Regions from separate parts of the Affinirhizobium pseudoryzae genome, predicted to be linked through region 1. Evidence: predicted binding sites of a transcription regulator. Region 1 holds the regulator's gene; the other holds the start of a gene.
What was found. The regulator PhoB, encoded in region 1, activates phosphate uptake and scavenging genes when phosphate is short. The targets are predictions, from matches to a motif close to TGTCATNNANCTGTCAT.

Region 2: the regulator PhoB is predicted to act here: its motif matches at 1,978-1,994, upstream of G6N78_RS01535 (PhoX family protein).

The regions. Positions count from the first base shown of each region.
Region 1 is NZ_CP049241.1:700,653-703,922, forward strand. It holds gene G6N78_RS03415 (aspartate aminotransferase family protein) at 1-610, opposite strand, end outside; gene G6N78_RS03420 (GcrA family cell cycle regulator) at 1,028-1,591, shown strand; gene phoB (phosphate regulon transcriptional regulator PhoB) at 1,717-2,400, opposite strand; gene phoU (phosphate signaling complex protein PhoU) at 2,439-3,152, opposite strand; gene pstB (phosphate ABC transporter ATP-binding protein PstB) at 3,206-3,270, opposite strand, start outside.
Region 2 is NZ_CP049241.1:269,570-272,839, reverse strand. It holds gene G6N78_RS01535 (PhoX family protein) at 15-1,922, opposite strand; gene G6N78_RS01530 (acyl-CoA dehydrogenase) at 2,160-3,270, shown strand, end outside.

The DNA.
Region 1 (3,270 bases):
GGTTGCGCAGTTCGCGCAGGAATTCCTTGGTCACGACCCGGATGCCGCCCTCGCCCTGGATCGGCTCGATCAGCAGGGCTGCGGTGTGTTCCGTGATCGCCGCCTTCAGCGCATCCAGATCCCCAAAGGGCACCTGGTCAAAACCCGGCGCCTTGGGGCCGAAGCCTTCCAGGTACTTTTCCTGACCGCCGGCTGCGATCGTCGCGATGGTCCGGCCGTGGAAGGCGCCTTCAAAGGTGATGATGTGGAATTTTTCCGGATAGCCCTTGGAATAATGGTAGCGCCGCGCCGTCTTGATGGCGCATTCCAGCGCTTCGGCACCCGAATTGGTGAAGAACACCTTGTCGGCGAAGGTGGCATCCGCCAGCCGGCGGGCCAGCCGCTCCTGGTCCGGGATCTCGTAAAGGTTCGACAGGTGCCAGACCTTGTCCGCCTGATCCTTCAGGGCCGCGACAAGATGCGGGTTGGAATGACCACACGAGGTCACGGCCACGCCTGCGCCGAAATCGAGATATCGCTCGCCCGTTTCCGTCACGAGCCAGACACCCTCGCCGCGCACGAAACGCAGTGGTGCCCTTGCAAACGTGTCGAAAAGCGCAGCTTCAGCCATGGCGATGCACTCCTTCAGGCATACTGTCCAGAACAGGCAGCCGGGGCCGCCAGAAATCAAAAATGCCGCCTCAAAGGGCGGCAGGCGCACTATCCGCATTTCATCCCGCGCTGTCAACAAAAGCGTGGATTCCGCGTCGATTCACGCCGCGGAAGCCCGCTTGGCGCCCCTTGCGGCAGCTGTGACAAAAATGACTCTATGCGGCAGCAAGTTGGGGAAAACCCGGAAATCGATTCGCGACGATTCCGGCGACTCTTGTCAGCGAGTCCGCCGCCCATTAGGTTAAAGATCAATTACTAGACTGCATGCGGCGGAACTAGTCACCAAAAGTATAGATGTAGTATGCGCGGCGAATTACGTTCGCCGTAACGGTGAGAGATTCTGTCTTGCTGGGTGTGCTCAAGGCGGAGAGACAGCATGAATTGGGATGACGAACGCGTCGAACGACTGAAAAGGTTGTGGGCGGAAGGACTGAGCGCGAGCCAGATTGCCGCGCAACTGGGCGGCGTGAGCCGCAACGCGGTCATCGGCAAGGTGCACCGGCTGTGCCTTCCGGGACGTGTGAAGGCAGGCGGAAACGCCCAGCAGAACCGGACGCAGAAGCGCACCACCCCTGCACCGCGCCCCACCACCTACAATGCCCGCCCGACGGCGGCGACGGCCCCTGGCGCGGCCACGCGCACGGTGACCCGCTCTGTCGGCGCCACGATGGTGAAGGAAGAGATCGAACTCACCATTCTCGAAACGCAGGAACCGGTCACCACGACGAACGTCATCGTTCCGATGGCACGCCGCCTGGCGCTGACGGAACTGACGGAGCGCACCTGCAAGTGGCCGGTCGGCGACCCGCTGAAGGACGATTTCCACTTCTGCGGCGCAGAATCCGGCGAAAGCTCGCCCTACTGCAAATACCACGCCCGCCTGGCCTACCAGCCGGTGAACGAGCGCCGCCGCGCCGCCAATGCGGTCGCCCGCGGCTGATCATTCCAGCGCATCTCGAAGAAAGCGGGTACGAGGCCCGCTTTTTTTGTGCCCGGATTTTGGAGGGAGCCAACAAAAAACCCGGCACGAGGCCGGGTTCGATGGTGGAGATCAGGCGCGAGGGTTCACGCTTCCATGGAATAACCGGCACCGCGGACGGTGCGGATGACATCCTGCATGTTGGAAAAGTTCAGCGCCTTGCGCAGCCGTCCGACATGCACATCGACGGTGCGTTCGTCCACGTAGATGTCGTGGCCCCAGACACCATCGAGCAGTTGCGAGCGGGAAAAGACGCGACCGGGCGAGGCCATCAGGAATTCCAGCAGCCGGAATTCGGTCGGCCCCAGACGCACCTCGCGGCTCTTGCGGTGGACGCGATGCGTTTCGCGATCGAGTTCGATATCGCCGCAGCGCAGAACCGAGGAGAGCACCTCCGGCCGGGCCCTTCGCAACATCGCTTTCACCCGCGCCATCAGTTCCGGCGTCGAGAAGGGTTTGACGACATAATCGTCGGCACCGGTTGCCAGACCGCGCACGCGTTCGCTCTCCTCACCACGCGCCGTCAGCATGATGATCGGCAGGCGCTCGGTTTCCGGGCGCATCCGCAGGCGGCGGCAAAGCTCGATGCCGGATACGCCGGGCAACATCCAGTCGAGGATCAGGAGATCCGGCAGCCGCTCCTGCAGGCGGATTTCCGCCTCGTCACCGCGCAGGATGGTTTCCACCTCATACCCCTCGGCCTCGAGGTTATAGCGAAGAAGCACGCTCAGCGCTTCTTCATCCTCAACAACCGCAATTTTCGGCAGCATGGTTCATGCACTCCTGAAAGCAGGCGCCGGTAGCGCCCTTACTCTGCCACTGCGCCCAGCGTGTTCGACGTGTCGTCCTTCGGGCGTTCGCCTTCGGGGGCAGCGCCAGTTGCGATGTAATAGATCGTCTCGGCAATATTGGTGGCATGGTCGCCGATGCGCTCGATGTTCTTGGCGCAGAAGAGGAGATGGGTGCAGGTGGTGATGTTGCGCGGATCTTCCATCATGTAGGTGAGGAGTTCGCGGAACAGCGAGGTGTACATCGCGTCGATCTCTTCATCGCGCAGGCGGATGGCTTCCGCCTTCTGCACCGAGCGGTTGGAGAAGACGTCGAGCACTTCCTTGAGCTGGACGAGGGCCAGATCGGAGAGATGTTCCAAACCGCGTGCGAGCTTGCGCGGCACGCCGGTGCCCTGAACGGCGATCACGCGCTTGGCAGTGTTCTTGCCGAGGTCGCCGACGCGTTCCAGGTCGGAGGCGATGCGCAGCACGCCGATGATTTCGCGCAGGTCTCCGGCCACCGGCTGGCGGCGGGCGATCGTGATGATGGCCTTCTCCTGGATCTCGCGCTCGGCGGTATCGAGGATCACGTCGTCGGAGATGACCTTCTGGGCAAGTGCACCATCGGAATTGACGAGCGCGCGAACGGCATCGCCGCACATCTGTTCGGCAAGGCCGCCCATTTCGGAGATGCGGCGGTTCAGGTATTTCAGGTCTTCGTCATAGGCCGAGAGAATATGGCTGGGGGACATGGTTTGTCATCCTCGGATCAAGGGTTGTCAGCGGAAGGCGGATCGGCGCGGCATCAGCCGAAGCGACCCATGATGTAATCCTGCGTGCGCTGATCATCCGGGTTGGTGAACATCTTGT
Region 2 (3,270 bases), 430 kb from region 1:
GCCCGAGATCGGGATCAGCCGATCATGGCATTGTCGTTGCGCTTGACGGCAATCACCGTCGAACGCGGCAGCTTGCCTTCGCCATCCGGGAACGGCGCGTCGGGATGCTGGATGCCGACGAAATGCGTGCGCTTGTCGGCAGACCAGGTCTGGCCGGTGACTTCCGCACCCTTCGGTGCCGTCAGGAAGCGCTCGATGCGGCCGGTGGCCGGATCGCCTGCCAGCATCTGGTTGTTGCCCTGGCCGGCGAAGTTGCCTTCGTTGCTGTCTTCCCCGTCCGTCTGGATCCACAGAAGACCGGTTGAATCGAACATCATGCCGTCCGGTGAGTTGAACATGTTGCCTTCGTTGATGTTCGACGAGCCGGCATAGGCGTCCTTGTGAACAGCCGGGTTGCCGGCCATGCAGAACAGGTCCCACTTGAACGTGCCGTTCGCGTGGTCGTCGCCTTCCGGGTACCAGCGCACGATCTGGCCGTATTCGTTCTTCTCGCGCGGGTTGACGGCGCTGATCGCCATGGCATCGCCACCGGCATTGGTGCGCAGCTTGCCGTCCTTGACCTCGCCACGGCGGCTGTTGTTGGTGAGCGCGCAGTAGGCTTCGATGGCAACCGGGTTGATCGCCACCCATTCCGGACGGTCCATGGTGGTGGCGCCCACCTTGGAGGCGGCCTGGCGGGTGAAGACGCAGATCTCGTCCATCGTCATGCCGGTCGTGTCCGGCGTCAGGGCCAGCCACTCGCCGGTGCCGTCATCGGTGAACTTGGCAACGAAGAGCGTGCCTTCGTCGAGCAGATTCGAGGTCTCGCCGCCCGGAACGTAGATGCCGTTCGAGACGAACTTGTAGAGGAACTCGCCGCGCTCGTCGTCGCCCATGTAGACGACCACGCGACCGTCACGGGCAATCACGACAGCAGCGTTTTCGTGCTTGATGCGGCCGAGCGCGGTGCGCTTCACCGGAACCGACTTGGCATTCGAGGGATCGATTTCGACGACATAACCGGCGCGGCGCGGTTCGTTCGGGTTCTTCGCCACGTCGAAGCGCTCATCGAACTTCTCGTAGGCATAGCGCGTTTCGGCGGCAATGCCGTAGCGCTTGTAGTCGGCCGGCATCTTGAACTCGGCATTGGTGGTGCCGAAGTAGCCGTTGAAGTTCTCTTCGCAGGTGAGGTAGGTGCCCCACGGCGTTTTGCCGGCGCCGCAGTTGTTGAAGGTGCCGAGACAGTCGGTGCCGTTCGGATCGGCGGCGGTCTTGAGAAGATCGGAGCCGGCGGCCGGACCGGAAATCTTCATCGGCGTGTTGTGGTGGATGCGGCGGTTGAACGGGCTGTCGACAACGATCTCCCAGCCATTGGCCCCTTCGGCCACTTCCATCACCGTCACGCCCTGCATGTTCTGCAGGATGCGCACGTCATCGAGATTGGCCGGATTGCCCTTCTCGCGATGCGGCAGGTTGATTTCCGGGTTGACGTATTCGTGGTTGACGGCGATCAGCTGGTGCTCGCCGACGACGAAGAGTTCCATGCCGTCGGTGTTTTCACCAAATACCTTGTCGGAGTTTTCAAGGCTGACGCCCTTCGCCGGATCGACATCCGGCACGCCCTTGAACAGCGGCTGGCCCCACTTGGCGAGCGGCTTCCAGGAATAGCCTTCCGGTACGTGGATCGTGTTGTCGGTGGCGATCGGTACCGGCTTGAACGGGAAGCGCGAGGCCTCCTGTGCCTGGGCCGAGGTCGAACTCATCAGGTTGCCGAGCGTGCCCATGGCGGCGGCGGCCGAACCGAAGGCGAGAACGCTGCCGAGGAAACCGCGGCGCGAAATGGCCGAGGCAACGACCCGGTCGAAGTCGGTTTCGGCCGGCGGCGGGTTCTGCAGCTCGTCCCATTCGTCCCAGGACAGCTTGCTTGTGTCGATCTCAGTCATGGTCGTCTCCCCAAGTTGGTTTAGAAGGGTTCCAAACGGGGTTACCCCGCAAGCCATGACAGGCTGATGACGAAAACCACAGCCGTCCAAGAGTTGACCACACTGCGACGGAAGCGCGCAAAACCGGCAAAACATTTGACGTTTACGTAAAAATCAATTAGCCGATAGAGGGAGGATCGGCCAACGTCTGGGTGGAGATGGCGCCGGTCAGGATACAGGATTGCGGAGGAGCATGCCATGTACAAGGCGCCGGTTGAAGACATCGCGTTTACCCTGAAACACGTGGCGGGCCTGGCGCCGGCACTGGCCGAAGGGCGGCTTGGAGATCTGAGCGACGATCTGGTCGATGCCATCCTGTCCGAGGCCGGTCGGTTCGCGACCGAGGAAGTGGCCCCGCTGGCCGAAATCGGCGACCGGCAGGGCGCGAGACTGGTCGATGGCAAGGTCATCGTGCCGGAAGGCTGGGACACACTCTACCGCGCCTGGGCTGAAGGAGGCTGGAACTCACTGACCGCCTCGCCGGATTTCGGCGGGCAGGGGCTTCCGCATATGCTGAACGTCGCGGCGCTCGAAATGTGGAATTCCGGCTCGATGGCCTTCGCGCTCGGCCCGACGCTGACCATGGGCGCGGTCGATGCCCTGACGGCGCATGGTTCCGAGGCGCTGAAGGCGACCTATCTGCCCAAAATGGTCTCCGGCGAATGGACCGGCACCATGAACCTCACCGAGCCGCATGCCGGCTCCGATCTCGGCGTGATGAAGAGCCGCGCGGAACGCCGCGACGACGGTACCTACCGCATTTTCGGCCAGAAGATCTACATCACCTGGGGTGAGCACGACATCACCGACAACATCATCCATCTGGTGCTCGCCCGCCTGCCGGATGCACCGGCCGGAACCCGCGGCATCTCGCTCTTCCTCGTGCCGAAATTCCTGGTGAACGCGGATGGATCGCTTGGGGCCCGCAACGACCTGCATTGTCATTCCATCGAGCACAAGCTCGGCATCCACGGTTCGCCCACCTGCACGATGATCTATGGCGACGGCAAGTTCGGCGACGAACCGGGTGCCATCGGCTACCTGGTCGGCGAGGAGAACAAGGGGCTGGCCTGCATGTTCACCATGATGAACAATGCGCGCCTGGCCGTCGGCATGCAGGGTGTGGCCATCTGCGAGGCGGCGACCCAGAAGGCGATCCAGTATGCCAAGGACCGCACGCAGGGCAAGGCGCCCGGCTGGACGGGATCCGGCATGTCGCCGATCATCGAGCACCCGGATGTCGCGCGCATGCTGGTGACCATGAAGGCGCTGACGCAGGGCGCACGCGCCATTTGTTATGCCTGCGCCC